2 regions of the Streptomyces sp. NPDC048516 genome follow, and region 1 is predicted to be linked to the other one. Evidence: predicted binding sites of a transcription regulator. Region 1 holds the regulator's gene; the other holds the start of a gene.
What was found. Region 1 encodes HrcA, which represses chaperone genes, less so after heat shock. Its sites were predicted from a motif close to TTNGCACTCNGNNNNNCNGAGTGCNAA; they were not measured.
Positions count from the first base shown of each region.

Region 2: the regulator HrcA is predicted to act here: its motif matches at 3,229-3,255, upstream of ACGFR7_RS36755 (FmdB family zinc ribbon protein).

Region 1 is NZ_JBICWS010000003.1:39,469-47,177, forward strand. It holds gene ACGFR7_RS07480 (16S rRNA (uracil(1498)-N(3))-methyltransferase) at 126-869, opposite strand; gene ACGFR7_RS07485 (nitronate monooxygenase) at 866-1,954, opposite strand; gene dnaJ (molecular chaperone DnaJ) at 2,052-3,188, opposite strand; gene hrcA (heat-inducible transcriptional repressor HrcA) at 3,189-4,205, opposite strand; gene ACGFR7_RS07500 (MBL fold metallo-hydrolase) at 4,400-5,134, shown strand; gene ACGFR7_RS07505 (DUF3097 domain-containing protein) at 5,232-6,065, shown strand; gene hemW (radical SAM family heme chaperone HemW) at 6,252-7,484, opposite strand; gene ACGFR7_RS07515 (SpoIIE family protein phosphatase) at 7,591-7,709, opposite strand, start outside.
Region 2 is NZ_JBICWS010000041.1:17,389-25,097, reverse strand. It holds gene ACGFR7_RS36765 (potassium/proton antiporter) at 1-1,467, shown strand, start outside; gene ACGFR7_RS36760 (MFS transporter) at 1,832-3,133, shown strand; gene ACGFR7_RS36755 (FmdB family zinc ribbon protein) at 3,267-3,626, shown strand; gene ACGFR7_RS36750 (S-methyl-5'-thioadenosine phosphorylase) at 3,759-4,592, shown strand; gene mscL (large conductance mechanosensitive channel protein MscL) at 5,450-5,956, shown strand; gene ACGFR7_RS36740 (hypothetical protein) at 6,000-6,296, opposite strand; gene ACGFR7_RS36735 (MepB family protein) at 6,301-6,876, opposite strand; gene ACGFR7_RS36730 (AMP-binding protein) at 7,627-7,709, opposite strand, start outside.

The DNA.
Region 1 (7,709 bases):
TACCGGGCGGGCCGTAGCCGGGCGTCCACCCCACCCCACGCCGCGCGGTCCCCGCCGCCCCGGCCGCACACCGCACGGGAGGGCCCGGGCGCGCCGGAGGCCCACGGAGACCGGAAAGACACCCCCTAGCTCCAGCGCCCCGTGCGCCCCAGCAGCAGCGCCGTGGCCGCGGTGCCCGCCGTGGAGGTGCGCAGCACGGTCGTCCCCAGGCGGTAGGGCCCCGCACCCGCCTCGGCGAAGAGGGCGAGCTCTTCCGGGGAGACACCGCCTTCCGGCCCGACGACGAGCACGATCTTGCCCTCGGCGGGGAGTTCGGCGGTGGCGAGCGGGGAGCTGCCCTCCTCGTGGAGGACGGCGGCGAAGTCGGCGTCGGCGAGCAGGGTGGCCACCTGCTTGGTCGTCAGCGGGTCCGCGACCTCGGGGAAGGTCAGCCGGCGCGACTGCTTGCCCGCCTCACGGGCCGTGGCACGCCATTTGCCCAGCGATTTGGCGGCCCGCTCGCCCTTCCACTGGGTGACGCAACGCGCCGCCGCCCAGGGCACGATGCCGTCCACACCGGTCTCGGTCATCGTCTCGACGGCCAGCTCGCCGCGGTCGCCCTTGGGGAGCGCCTGGACGACGGTGATGGTGGGGTCCGGCGACGCCTCGGTCCGCAGTTCCGCGACCGCGACGGTGAGCCGGTCCTTGCCCTCGACGGCGGCGACCGCGCCGTACGCGCCGGCGCCGTGGCCGTCCGTCAGGACGACCTCCTCACCGGCCCGCAGCCGGCGCACCGACACCGCGTGCCGGCCCTCGGGACCGTCCAGGGTCAGCGTGCCGCCGGCCCGTACGTCCGCGAGCGAGTCGACGAGGAACACCGGAGCGGTCATGCGGCGCCACCGGCGCCCGGCCGGCCCAGCGCGGCGCGCGCCGCGTCCAGTTCACCCGCCAGTACTTCCACCAGCCGCCCGGCGGGCAGCTCCCGCGCCAGCCGGTGCCCCTGCCCCGCCCACAGGTTCATGCCCTGCGCGTCGCCCGCCTTGGCCGCGGCCTTGCGCACCGTGGAGGTGAGGTAGTGGACGGCGGGGTAGGCGGCCGGGGCGTACGGGCCGTGCTCGCGCAAAAAGCGGTTCACCAGTCCGCGGGCGGGCCGCCCGGAGAACGCCCGGGTCAACTCCGTATGCGTGAACAGCGGGTTGGTCAGCGCCTGCTTGTGCAGCGGGTTGGCGCCCGATTCGGGGGTGGCCAGGAAGGCGGTGCCCAGCTGCGCCATGCTCGCCCCGGCGGCCAGCACCGACGCGATCTGCGCCCCGCGCATCAGCCCGCCCGCGGCGATCACCGGGATCTGCACGGCCTCACGGACCTGGCCGAGCAGTGCCAGCAGCCCCAGCCCCGAGCCGGTGCCGTCCGCATGCGGATCGTCCCGGTGGGTGCCCTGGTGGCCGCCGGCCTCCACGCCCTGCACGCACACCGCGTCGGCGCCCGACCACTGGGCGGCCTGCGCCTCGGCGGCGGTGGTGACCGTGACGACGGTGTACGTGCCGACCGCGGCGAAGGAGTCCAGGACGGCGCGCGAGGGGCAGCCGAAGGTGAAGGACACCACCGGCACCGGATCGTCCCGCAGGATCGCGAGCTTGGCCTCGTAGCCGTCGTCGATGGGCCCGTCGGTGTCACCGAGCTCGGTCTCGTACCAGGCGGCCTCGCCCGCGAGTTGCTCGCGGTAGACCTCGACGACGGAGCCGTCGGCCAGCGAGGGCTGCGGCATGAAGAGATTGACGCCGAAGGGCCGGTCGGTCAGCGACCGCAGCTGTTTGATCTCCTGGTACATGCCGTCGGCGGTTTTGTAGCCGGCGGCGAGGAAGCCGAGCCCGCCGGCGCCGCAGACGGCGGCGGCCAGCTCGGGTCCGGAGCCGCCTCCCGCCATCGGGGCCTGCACGATCGGATGGCGGCAGAGATCGGTCGGTGCGGTGGGCATGCGCACATCGTGTCACGCCCACCGCGCCGTTCTGAACCGGGGCCGAGGCCGCCGCGCCGCCGGGTGGAACGGCTGCGGCCCCCGGGCTCACCTGGGGCTATCGCCCGTTGAACGCATCTTTCAGACGCGAGAAGAGACCCTGCTGCCCCGGCTGGAACTGCCCCGTGGGCCGCTCCTCCCCGCGGAGCTTGGCCAGCCGCCGCAGCAGGTCCTCCTGGTCGGCGTCGAGCTTGGACGGCGTCATCACCTCGACGTGGACGATGAGATCGCCCCGGCCGCCGCCCCGCAGATGGGTCACACCGCGCTGGTGCAGCGGAATCGACTGGCCGGACTGGGTACCGGGCCGGACATCGATCTCCTCCACCCCGTCCAGCGTCTCCAGCGGGCACTTCGTGCCCAGCGCCGCCGCCGTCATCGGGATGGTGACCGTGCAGTGCAGATCGTCGCCGCGCCGCTGGAAGACCGGATGCGCCACCTCGTGGATCTCCACATAGAGATCACCGGCGGGGCCGCCACCGGGGCCGACCTCGCCCTCGCCCGCGAGCTGGATGCGGGTGCCGTTGTCGACACCGGCCGGGATCTTGACGGTGAGCGTGCGGCGCGAGCGGATCCGGCCGTCGCCGGCGCACTCGTGGCACGGCGTCGGCACGACCGTGCCGAAGCCCTGGCACTGCGGGCACGGCCTGGACGTCATGACCTGGCCGAGGAAGGACCGGGTGACCTGGGAGACCTCACCGCGGCCGCGGCACATGTCGCAGGTCTGCGCCGAGGTGCCGGGAGCCGCGCCCTCACCGCTGCAGGTCGTACAGACGACGGCGGTGTCGACCTGGATGTCCTTGGTGGTACCGAAGGCGGCTTCGTTGAGCTCGATGTCGAGCCGGATCATGGCGTCCTGGCCACGGCGGGTGCGCGAGCGCGGTCCGCGCTGCGACGCGGTGCCGAAGAAGGCGTCCATGATGTCGGAGAAGTTGCCGAAGCCCGCGCCGAAGCCGCCCGCGCCCTGGCCGCCGCCGGCCTGCGAGAGGGGGTCCCCGCCGAGGTCGTAGACCTGCTTCTTCTGCGGGTCCGACAGCACCTCGTAAGCGGCGTTGATCTCCTTGAACCGCTCCTGGGTCTTCGGATCCGGGTTCACGTCCGGGTGCAGCTCGCGCGCCAGCCGGCGGAAAGCCTTCTTGATCTGGTCCTGCGAGGCGTCGCGTCCGATGCCGAGGACCGAGTAGTAATCCGTGGCCACTTACGACTCCGCGAGGATTTGTCCGACGTAACGTGCCACTGCGCGTACCGCTCCCATCGTTCCGGGGTAGTCCATGCGGGTCGGTCCGACCACGCCGAGTTTGGCGACTGCCTCGTCGCCCGAACCGTAGCCGACCGTGACGACCGATGTGGACGCCAGGCCTTCGTGGGCATTCTCATGCCCGATGCGTACGGTCATGCCCGAGTCCTTGGCCTCCCCGAGCAGCTTGAGCATCACCACATGCTCCTCGAGGGCCTCCAGCACCGGCCGGATGGTCAGGGGGAAATCGTGCCCGAAGCGCGTGAGATTGGCGGTGCCGCCGATCATCAGCCGCTCTTCGGTCTCTTCCACCAGAGTTTCCAGCAACACCGACAGCACTGTCGAGACCGTGCCGCGGTCGTCCTGCTCGAAGGACTCCGGAAGATCCTGCACCAACTGCGGCACATCCGCGAACCGGCGGCCGACGACCCGGCTGTTGAGCCGGGCCCGCAGGTCCGCCAGGGAGGCTTCGCCGAACGGTGCCTGGCAGTCGATGAGCCGCTGCTCGACCCGGCCGGTGTCCGTGATCAGTACGAGCATCAGCCGGGCCGGAGCCAGGGCCAGCAGCTCGACATGCCGGACCGTGGACCGGGTCAGGGACGGATACTGCACGACGGCGACCTGCCGGGTCAGCTGCGCCAGCAGCCGGACCGTGCGGCCCACCACGTCGTCGAGGTCGACGGCGCCGTCCAGGAAATTCTGGATCGCCCGCCGCTCCGGGCTGGACAGCGGCTTGACGCCGGCCAGCTTGTCGACGAACAGGCGGTAGCCCTTGTCGGTCGGGATCCGCCCGGCGCTGGTGTGCGGCTGGGCGATGAACCCCTCGTCCTCCAGGGCCGCCATGTCGTTGCGGACGGTGGCCGGGGAGACCCCGAGCCGGTGGCGTTCGGTGAGCGCCTTGGAGCCGACCGGCTCCTCCGTCCCGACGTAGTCCTGGACGATGGCGCGCAGCACCTCCAGCCTGCGTTCACTGAGCATCCCGCGCACCTCCAGTCCGGCCGTCCGCCGCTTCGTCTTCCCTGGCACTCACACGGGCCGAGTGCCAGACCTTGAGCCAGTGTACGGCCGGGTAGCACGGGCGCGGCAAGGGCGGGCGCGCGGAGTACTCGCCCGATGACCGTGTTCGGCCGATCTGCCGGGCAACGCTATCGCGATGGCGCTAGCGTCTCGGTATGCACACTGCTTGGGAAGAGGCCGGTTGGGAACGACTCGGTGACGGTGTCGCCAGGCGCCGGATGCCGGGCTGGGACGAGACGATCGGAGTGATCGCGGGGAGTACCGGGGTCATGATCGTCGACACCGGCGCGACCCTGCGCGACGGCGCGGACCTGCGCCGGTCGATCCGCGGTGTGCTGGGCCGGGAAGTGACGCATATCGCGCTCACCCACCCCCACTTCGATCATGTGCTGGGCACGGCCGCCTTCGCGGGCGTCGAGGTGTTCGGGGCGGCCGGCCTGGGCGAGCTGCTGCGCCGCGGCAAGGACGAGCTGCGGCACGACGCGATCCGGCACGGCGTCGCGCGGGACGCCGCCGCGGAGGCCGCCGATCTGCTGGTCGCCCCGCACCACCATGTGCACGGCCAGCTGACCGTCGAGCTGGGCGACCGGCAGGTGCTGCTCGCCAACGTCGGCCCCGGGCACACCGCCCACGATCTGGCCGTCCTGGTACCGGGCCGGCGCGGGGAGGCGGAGATCGTCTTCTGCGGCGATCTGGTCGAGGAGTCGGGCGAACCCCAGGCGGGCCCCGACGCGCTGCCCCAGCAGTGGCCCGGCGCGCTGGACCGCCTGCTGGCCCTCGGCGGCGAGGACGCGCGGTACGTTCCCGGGCATGGCGCCGTGGTGGACGCCGGCTTCGTACGGGCCCAACGCGACGCCCTGGCCGCCCGTTTCGGCGTCGCCCCCTCCTGACCACCGCCCACTTCGGCGTCGCCCCCTCCTGACCACCGCCCACTTCGGCGTCGCCCCCTCCTGACCACCGCCCGCCCTCCCCGACGGAACAGGCCCCATGCAGAGCAAGCGCTACAGCCCCGACCTCACCCCCTCCTGGAAGAAGCAGCGGCCCGCTCCCGAGGTGCCCGCCGATCCCGATCTGGTCGTCGAGGAGGTCACCTCGGGCTTCTGCGGCGCCGTGATCCGCTGCGAGAAGACGGCGCAGGGCCCGACGGTCACCCTGGAGGACCGCTTCGGCAAGCACCGGGTCTTCCCCATGGAGCCGCGCGGCTTCCTCCTGGAGGGGCGGGTGGTCACCCTCGTACGCCCCCAGGACAGGCCGGCGGCCACCGCTCCGGCGCGTACGGCATCGGGATCACTCGCCGTGCCCGGCGCCCGCGCACGGGTCGCCCGCGCCGGGCGCATCTATGTGGAGGGCCGGCACGACGCCGAGCTGGTGGAGCGGGTGTGGGGCGACGACCTGCGCATCGAGGGCGTGGTCGTGGAGTACCTGGAGGGCATCGACGACCTGCCCGCGATCGTCCGCGGCTTCGCCCCCGGGCCGGACGCCCGTCTCGGCGTCCTCGTCGACCATCTCGTGCCCGGCTCGAAGGAGTCGCGGATCGCGGCCGGAGTGACCGGGGACCATGCGCTGGTGGTGGGCCACCCCTACATCGACATCTGGGAGGCGGTGAAGCCGTCCTCGGTCGGGATCGCGGCCTGGCCGTCCGTCCCGCACGGACAGGACTGGAAGACGGGGGTGTGCCGGGCGCTGGGCTGGCCGGAGAACACGGGCGCCGCCTGGCAGCGGATCCTGTCCTGCGTGCGCTCCTACAAGGACCTGGAGCCGGCGCTGCTGGGCAGGGTGGAGGAGCTGATCGACTTCGTCACGGCCGGCGGTGGCGGGTGACGGGTGACGGGTGACGGCAGGAAGAGTGCCGAACCGGGAGGTGTCCGGCGTGATGCCGAGGGCATCGACGGGGAGAGGGACACCGAAGGGGACGGTGCGCCGCACTTCGTAGTCGGCGTCCTCTCCCGCACCAGCCGGTTCCGTCAGCAGTACGCAGCGGGCGACTGAGATCCCTCAGCCGAGTGATCAGTCCACCAGATCCCGCACCACCGCGTCCGCCAGCAGCCGTCCGCGGAGGGTCAGGACGGCGCGGCCCGCCTCGTACGGACCGGGCTGCAGGAGGCCGTCGGCCAGTGCGCTGGACGCCGCCCGCGCGCCCGCCGGGGCGAGGATGTCCAGGGGGCAGCCGTCCGCGAGGCGCAGTTCCAGGAGGATGCGTTCGACCCTGCGGTCCTCGTCCGAGAGGAGTTCGCGGCCGGCGCCCGGGGAGCGGCCTTCGGAGAGGGCCTGCGCGTAGGCGCCGGGGTGTTTGACGTTCCACCAGCGCACGCCGCCGACGTGGCTGTGGGCGCCGGGGCCCGCGCCCCACCAGTCGTCACCGGTCCAGTACAGCTCGTTGTGGCGGCAGCGGGCGGCGTCGGTGGTGGCCCAGTTGGAGACCTCGTACCAGGTGAAACCGGCAGCGGCGAGGCGTTCGTCGGCGATGAGGTAGCGGTCGGCGTGCACGTCGTCGTCGGTCATCGGGACCTCGCCGCGGCGGATCCGGCGGGCCAGCTGGGTGCCCTCCTCGACGATCAGGGCGTAGGCGGAGACATGGTCGGGGCCGGCCCCGATCGCGGCGTCGAGGGAGGCGCGCCAGTCGTCGTCGGTCTCACCGGGGGTGCCGTAGATCAGGTCGAGGTTGACGTGGTCGAAGCCGGCCGCGCGGGCCTCGGCGACACAGGCCTCGGGGCGGCCGGGGGTGTGCGTACGGTCGAGGATCTTCAGGACGTGCTGCTTGGCGCTCTGCATGCCGAAGGAGACCCGGTTGAAGCCGCCCGCGAGCAGCCCGTCGAGGTAGCGGGGGCCGACGGACTCCGGGTTGGCCTCGGTGGTGATCTCGGCGCCGGGCGCCAGGCCGAACTCCTCGCGGATCGCCGCCAGCATCCGGGCGAGGTCGGCGGCGGGCAGCAGGGTCGGGGTCCCGCCGCCGACGAAGACCGTCTCGACGGGACGCGGGTCGTCGCCCAGCACCTTGCGGGCCAGCCGGATCTCGTCCACGACGGTGTCGGCGTAGTTGTCGCGGGAGGCCAGGGCGCCGCCGGAGCCGCGCAGCTCGCTTGCGGTGTAGGTGTTGAAGTCGCAGTAGCCGCAGCGGGTCGCGCAGTACGGCACATGCAGGTAGAAGCCCAGGGGCCGGCCGGCGGCGGCCGCCGGCGTATGACCGGGCAGCGCCCCGTCCTCGGGCATCGGCTCACCATCGGGCAGTGCGGAAGGCATGGGAACCATTGTCCGTCATGGCGGGGCGGTGCCGGTCCGGACGCGGTGTGCCCTACGGCACCTGCGACACCTACGGCACCTGCGCCACCTGCGCCACCTGCGCCACCTACGGCGCCACGGGCCCGGCCGCCGCCTGGAGGACCAGCAGGGCCAGGTCGTCGTCGGGCGGGACCGGTCCGAAGGCGTGGACGGTGTTGCGGATGTGGTCGGCGAGGGCGGTGGCGC
Region 2 (7,709 bases), on a different contig from region 1:
ATCGCGGTTGCCGCGGTACGGCTCTCCTCGCGCAGCGGGCTCCCCAGCCTGCTCATCTACCTGGGGATAGGCATCGCCATAGGCCAGGACGGCCTGGGCGGTGTCGTCTTCGACAACGCCGAGCTGACCCAACTCCTCGGCTATACCGCGCTGGTCGTGATCCTCGCCGAGGGCGGTCTGGGCACCAAGTGGAAAGAGATCAAGCCGGCGCTGCCCCGGGCGGTGTCGCTGTCGACGGTCGGCGTCGCGGTGAGCGTGGGGGTCACCGCGGCCGGAGCGCACTATCTGGCCGGGCTCGACTGGCGGCAGGCACTGCTGATCGGCGCCGTGGTCTCGTCCACGGACGCCGCGGCCGTCTTCTCCGTGCTGCGCAGCGTGCCGCTGCCGGCCCGCCTGACCGGTGTGCTCGAAGCCGAATCCGGCCTCAATGACGCCCCCGTGGTCATCCTCGTCGTCGCCTTCTCCACCGCGGGGCCGGTCGAACACTGGTACCTCCTGCTCGGCGAGATCGCCCTGGAACTGGCGATCGGCGCCGCGCTCGGCCTGGCCATCGGCTGGCTCGGCGCATACGCGCTGCGGCACGTGGCACTGCCCGCGTCGGGCCTGTACCCGATCGCGGTCATGGCCATCGCCGTCTCCGCCTACGCGGCCGGTGCGCTGGCGCACGGCTCGGGCTTCCTCGCCGTCTATCTGGCCGCGGTGGTCCTCGGCAACGCCAAGCTGCCGCACTCCCCGGCCACCCGCGGCTTCGCCGAAGGTCTCGGCTGGATCGGCCAGATCGGGATGTTCGTCCTGCTCGGCCTGCTGGTCACCCCGCACAACCTGCTGGACGACTTCGTGCCCGCGCTGCTGATCGGCATGATCCTGACGCTGGTGGCCAGGCCGATGTCCGTCTTTGTGGCGCTGCTGCCGTTCCGGGTGCCCTGGCCGGAGAAGACCCTGCTGTCGTGGGCCGGACTGCGCGGCGCGGTGCCGATCGTGCTGGCCACGATCCCGATGGTGAGCGATGTTCCCGGCAGCGACCGGGTCTTCAACATCGTCTTCGTCCTGGTGGTCGTCTACACCCTGATCCAGGGGCCGACGCTGCCCTGGCTGGCCAAGCGGCTGCGGCTGGGCGACGACGAGGAGGCCGCCGACCTGGGCATCGAGTCCGCTCCTCTGGAACGGCTGCGCGGCCATCTGCTGTCCACCTCCATCGGCCCGGCCTCCCGTATGCACGGCGTCGAGGTCGGTGAACTGCGGATGCCCGCGGGCGCCGCGGTCACCCTCGTCGTCCGGGACGGTTCCAGCTTCGTGCCGTCACCCTCGACGGTGCTGCGGCGCGGCGACGAGCTGCTGGTGGTCGCCACCGACCCGGTACGCGACGCGGCCGAACGGCGGCTGCAGGCGGTCTCCCATGGCGGCAAGCTGGCCGGCTGGCTGGGGACGGGCGGGCCCCCGGAGCGGCGGGGGCACCACCACCGCTGAGGCTCGGCCGGGCTCGGGGCCCGGGGGCTCCCGAGGTGCGGGCTCTCGGGGTGCGTCCCCCGGAGTGCGGGAAATGTGCTGCAGATCTCCACGGATCCCAAGGAAATTTACCTGAAGCCCAAGCCAATCCCAGGGCTTCCCGCACGACGGCCTGTAGGATGAAAAGGCAACATCGACGAACCAACTCTGCCTGATGCAGAGCTGGCGCGACCGCTCGGCGGCCGCGGTCCTCCTGCCACACGCAGCCACCCTCTCGGTGCGGACCACGCGGTATCACTCGGTCCTGCGCGAGAGGACAGCTCTCGGCGCGTACCCGTGACGATCTCGCGGGTGGCGCGCTACCAGGCGGCAGAAAGGCCCGGCCGTGGCATCCGCGGTCAAGGATTCCCGTTCCGGATACGGACCACTGCTCCGCACCCCTGGTGCATGGACATTCCTGCTGCCCGGCTTTCTGGCCCGGCAGCCCTTCGCCATGCTGACGATCGGCATCGTGCTGCTCGTCGAATCGACCACCGGCTCGTACGGCACCGCAGGCGCGGTGTCCGCCGCGACCGGTGTGTCCATGGCCCTGTTCGCCCCGCAGAGCGGCAAGCTGGCCGACCGCTTCGGCCAGCGCGCGGTGCTGATCCCCGGCGTACTGGTGCATGTCTCCGGCGTCGCCGCGCTGATCACCCTCGCTCTCGCGCACGCCCCCCTGTGGGCGCTGTTCGCGGTGGCCGTCCCCACGGGCGCCTCGACACCGCAGGTCGGCCCGATGGTGCGGGCCCGCTGGGCCTCCCGGCTCGGCGGCAGCCCGCTGATGCCGACCGCCGCCGCCTTCGAGTCGGTGACCGACGAGTTCACCTTCGTCGTCGGCCCGGTGCTGGCGACCGCGCTGTGCACCGGCATCCACCCGGCGGCCGGTCTGGTCGCCGAGGCCGCGCTGACGCTGGCCGGCGGGCTGCTGTTCGCCTCCCAGCGGCGCAGCCAGCCCCCGGTGCACCGCCCGCAGGCCGGCGACCGGCCGCGCGTCTCGGCACTGGCGGTGCCCGGCGTGCGCGTCCTGATCGTGGCGTTCCTCGGCATCGGCGCCGTCTTCGGCGGTATGCAGGTCTCACTGACCGCGTTCACCCAGCACATCGGGCAGCCCGGCATCAACGGCGCGCTCTACGGGATCTTCGCGGGCGGCAACATGCTCGCCGGTATCGCCTGCGGGGCCATCACCTGGAAGGTCGGCCCGCGCCGCCGGCTGCTGGTCGCCTACGGGCTGCTGGCACTGGCCACCACCCCGTTGTGGGCGGTGACCGCGGTACCGCTGCTCGGCGCGGTCGGCCTGGTCGTCGGCCTGTGCATCGCACCGGCCCTGATCACCGGCTACACGCTGGTCGAGTCGCTGGTGCCGGCCGCCGCCCGCACCGAGGCCTTCACCTGGCTGACCGGCGCGGTCGCGCTGGGCCAGGCGGCCGCGACCACCTCCGCGGGGCAGCTCGCGGACGGCTTCGGGCCGAGCACCGGATTCCTGGTGCCGCTGGCCGGTACGGCACTGGCCCTGACGGTGCTGCTGACGCTCCGCGCCCATCTGCTGCCCCGTGCCTCGACCGAGGCTGCCTGCGCCCCTGCGACCGGCGTGAACGCACAGGTCACAGCCGTTTCCGACGACCGGGAGCGGGAGCTGGCGCGCGTCTGAAGGGCCCTGCAGGAAGCCTGACGGAACGTGGAGTCGGTCACCGTACGGCGGTCACGGTGGACTGGCGGGCGGGAATACTGCAATATGGAGCGTCGTTAGCACTCATCGAGTGAGAGTGCCAGGAGGAAGACAAGTGCCGACGTACCAGTACCAGTGCACCGAGTGCGGCGAGGGCCTCGAGGCGGTGCAGAAGTTCACCGACGACTCTCTCACCGAGTGCCCCGGTTGCCAGGGACGCCTCAAGAAGGTGTTCTCCGCGGTCGGCATCGTCTTCAAGGGCTCCGGTTTCTACCGCAACGACAGCCGCGGCTCGTCGTCCAGCAGCAGCCCCGGGAAGAACGCCTCCGCGTCGGGCAGCACGTCCTCGTCGGACTCCTCGGGCTCCTCCGACTCCTCGTCGAGCTCCTCGTCCGGCAGCTCGGACAGCAAGTCCTCGACCCCGGCCGCCGCGTCGTCGTCCGGCAGCTCCTCGAGCGCCAGCTCCGCAGCCTGACCCACAGCTCTTCGGGCCCCGCCGTCACCGACGGCGGGGCCCGTCGTCGTGCGCCTTGCCCGGCCTTACGGCTTTCTTTCGTCTTCGGCACCCGCCCGCCCCCGGCCGCCGCACCCCGATAGTGTGACCGGCATGGCTGACGCGGAGATTGGCGTAATCGGCGGATCGGGGTTCTACTCCTTCCTCGACGACGTGACCGAGGTCACGGTGGACACCCCCTACGGGCGCCCCAGCGACTCGCTGTTCCTGGGAGAGATCGCCGGCCGCCGGGTCGCGTTCCTGCCCCGGCACGGCCGCGGCCACCACCTTCCGCCGCACCGCATCAACTACCGCGCCAACCTCTGGGCCCTGCGCTCGCTCGGTGTGCGTCAGGTCCTCGCCCCGTGCGCGGTCGGCGGCCTGCGCCCCGAATACGGCCCCGGCACGCTCCTGGTCCCCGACCAGCTCGTCGACCGCACCAAGGCCCGCCCCCAGACCTACTTCGACGGCGAACCGCTCCCCGACGGACAGATCCCCAATGTCGTCCACCTGACCTTCGCCGACCCGTACTGCCCCACGGGGCGGCAGGCCGCCCTCAAGGCGGCGCGCGGCCGGGACTGGGAGCCGGTCGAGGGCGGCACCCTGGTCGTGATCGAAGGTCCCCGCTTCTCCACCCGCGCCGAATCGCGCTGGCATGCCGCCCAGGGCTGGTCGGTGGTCGGCATGACCGGCCACCCCGAAGCCGTCCTGGCCCGCGAACTGAGCCTGTGCTACACCTCCTTGGCACTGGTCACCGACCTGGACGCGGGTACGGAGACCGGCGACGGCGTCTCCCACGAGGAAGTCTTCCGGGTGTTCGCCGAGAACGTGGGCCGGCTGCGGGAGGTCCTGTTCGACGCGGTCGCCACCCTCCCGGACACCGCTGCCCGCGCCTGCCTGTGCACCGAGGTCCACACCGGCTGGGACCTGGGCATCGACCTGCCGTAAAGGCCTCGGACGTGCCTGCCGTAGCGCCTTGGGGCTTTCCTGCCGTAATGCCCTTGGACCTGCCGTAACGGCCTTGGACCTGCCGTAACGGCCTCGGCGGACTGCTCGGCTTCCCCCTTGCGGGTGGCCGGGTTGTCCACAGGGGCGGGGGCGTCCACAGCCCGGAGCGGGCGGGAGTGGATTCCGGCACGGTGGTGAGTCCGGTCCCTCCGGCCCTCTCACCGCAGGCGGTGCCCACCATGCCCCATACCCCTTCCGCTCCTTCTGCTTCTCCCACTCCTTCCGCGCCTCCCCCGCCTCCCTCTCCTCTTCCTCCTTTCCCTTTCCCACCCCGGGCCGACCCGGCCCTTTCGTCTCCGCCGCTCCCCACTCCCCCGCGGTGTGACGTGCCACACTTCGCTCCCGTGCGAGCGGGCGGCGGGCGGCGCCGATGGGGGCGGAGCGCGCGGCAGCGGATGCTGGCCGCCGGCCTGGCGATGACCGCCGCAGCACTGGCCTGCGGAGCCTCGTACGGTGCCGTACGAGCCGCGCCCGTCTCCGGCTGCCCGTCGGCAACGGCCGCGGGAGGGCGGTGACCATGCCCCAAGATCAAGTGGCGTCCGTACTCCCCTCACGCAACACTGCTGCGCATGGCGGGGCATCCGCCGCGCGCCAATGGGGTCGCGCTCACCGCACCACCACCGCGGTATCCGCCCACGGCGTCCGCAGGGTCGGCACCCTCCACCGGACGCGCACCGGGGCTCCGGCCGACCGCCGGTGCACGGGGCAGGACTGGACACCTCCGCCCCGTCCTGCCGTAAGTTGCGGTGCTGACTGTTGGTGCACCATCCGTAGTGAGCGTGGAAAGAGGCTGTCAGGTGAGCGAGAGCAAGGGCGTCCTGCAGGGGTTCAAGGAATTCCTGATGCGCGGCAACGTCATCGAACTCGCGGTCGCGGTGGTCGTCGGTGCTGCCTTCACGAACATCGTGAACGCCGTGGTCAAGGGCATCATCAACCCCATCGTGGGCGCGCTCGGTTCACAGAACCTCGATCACTACCAGTCCTGCCTGACCGAGACCTGTGCCAAGGATCCCAAGACGGGCGCGTTCGCCGACGGCATTTACATCCTCTGGGGCTCGGTGCTCAGCGCCGCCCTGACGTTCCTGATCACCGCCGCGGTCGTCTACTTCCTCATGATCCTTCCGATCAACAAGTGGAAGGAGCGCCAGGCGGCCAGGAAGCCGGACGACAGCATCCCCGCGGACCCGACCGAGATCCAGCTGCTCATCGAGATCCGCGATGCGCTGATCGCGCAGCGCGCCGGCGCACCCTCCGTGCCGTCCTCCGGGGCGGGGATCATCGGCACACAGAAGAGTCAGCACTAGCGGGCGCCTACGGCGGCCGGCCCACGCCGCCCCCTCGCCTCGCTCAGAGGTGGTGGGGCGGCTTTTCGTCGAGGAAGCGGGCCAGGTCGGCGGCGCTGTCACTGCGGTCCGGGCGTTCACCCCAGCCACGGTCGGTGTCGTCCGAGGACTGCTGGTTCAGCGGGTCGTCGAAGATCAGCCTCGCGGCGGGCATGGCGGCCGGGCGCACGGCCGGCGACGGCGCGGCGGCCGGCGCGGTCTCGGACGCGTCCTGGGGCACGTCTTGGGACGTGTCCTGGGACGTGTCCTGGGACGTGTCCTGGGACGTGGGGGCCGACTCGGGTTCGGGGCTGGTGCTCACCCCTTCAGGGTACGGGCGCGTAGAGCGCCCGGGCCCGGGCCTGGTCGAGGGCACCGCCGGCGTCGATCGGCAGAAAGTGCTCCACCTGCCACGCCTGTGCGCTGCGGGCCTGGCGACTGGTCGTCTCCACCCACGGCGGGTAGATGCGGAACGCGCGCTTTCCGCCCGTGCCGTGCCGGGACACGATGCCCCGTCCGGCGAGCACGTGCCGCGGGAAGACGAAGTGCCCGAAGCGCCCGTCCTGTCGGCTGCTGATGACGAAGAGATCGACGGCGTCCGCGGAGTCGAACGGCTGAATCGGCCCGCCGGGGCTGCGCTTCCACACCGTGACGAACTGGCCGGCCTTCGTCGGAGTCGTCTTGGCCACCCGGAACCTGACGGCCAAGCCGTCGAGAGTGAATTCATGGGCCGCGTACTCCGCGCTCTCCGCTTCGGGCACCGGCCGCGAGCAGACGAACCCGCACGGGTCGTACACCGCCGACTTCGCCGCAAGAAGCTCCTCGTGCAGCGATTCCCCACCTGCCCAGGGCTCGGCACCTGCGGGGCACTGCGCGGAGGATTCCGCGGAATTTGTCGCCATTGCGCCATCGTGCCATTGCCGGCCGCCGCGCAGGTCAGCGGGATAGCCGGGGCTCCGCGGGCCGGTGCGGCTTGCCCGGTCGCCTCGCGCCTTATCGGCCCTTGTCGTGGGTCGGTATGGGCTGCGGGCGGTGGCTGTCGCGCGGGCGGGTCGGCGGGCCCTGCGAGGCGCGGCTGCGCCTGAGGAGCCGGTTCCGGTCGGTGCCGGGCAGGGGGTGGCGGGGGTGAGCGTACTCGTGGCGGGCCATGGGGAGGGGCCTTTCCGGTCGGGGGAGAGTACGACGACCCCGTCGGAAGAGTGATGCCTCCGGGGCCGCAGCCGGGGCAGGTAGGGCGGGTAGGCCATGTGCGGCAGGTAAGGCACGTGGGGCGCCTGAGGGCCGGCCCACGGGATCCACGCTAGGCACGCGTGAGGCACATGGCCCGTTCCATGGGCTCAGTGGGTGAAGCCGCGCCGGCGTGGGCCGCGTCTGCCCCTCTGCCGGCCTGGGCTGGGCCTTCCCCTCTATACCGCCCTGGGCCGCGCCGTCCCCTGTACCGGCCTGGGCCGGGCCTTCCCCTCCATACCGCCCTGGACCGCGCCGTCCCCTGTACCGGCACGGGCCGGGCCTTCCCCTCTATACCGCCCTGGGCCGCGCCGTCCCCTCCATACCGCCCTGGGCCGCGCCGTCCCCTGTACCGGCACGGGCCGGGCCCGCGCTCGCCTCCCCTGAGCCTGGGCGGGCCGCCCCTCCCCAGGGCGGCCGTGCCGTCAGCGGGTGGCGGCGCCGGCGCCCAATGCCTCGTGCCACCACAGGTCGCGGCCCGGCTTCCAGGAGACCGGCCGGGAGCACC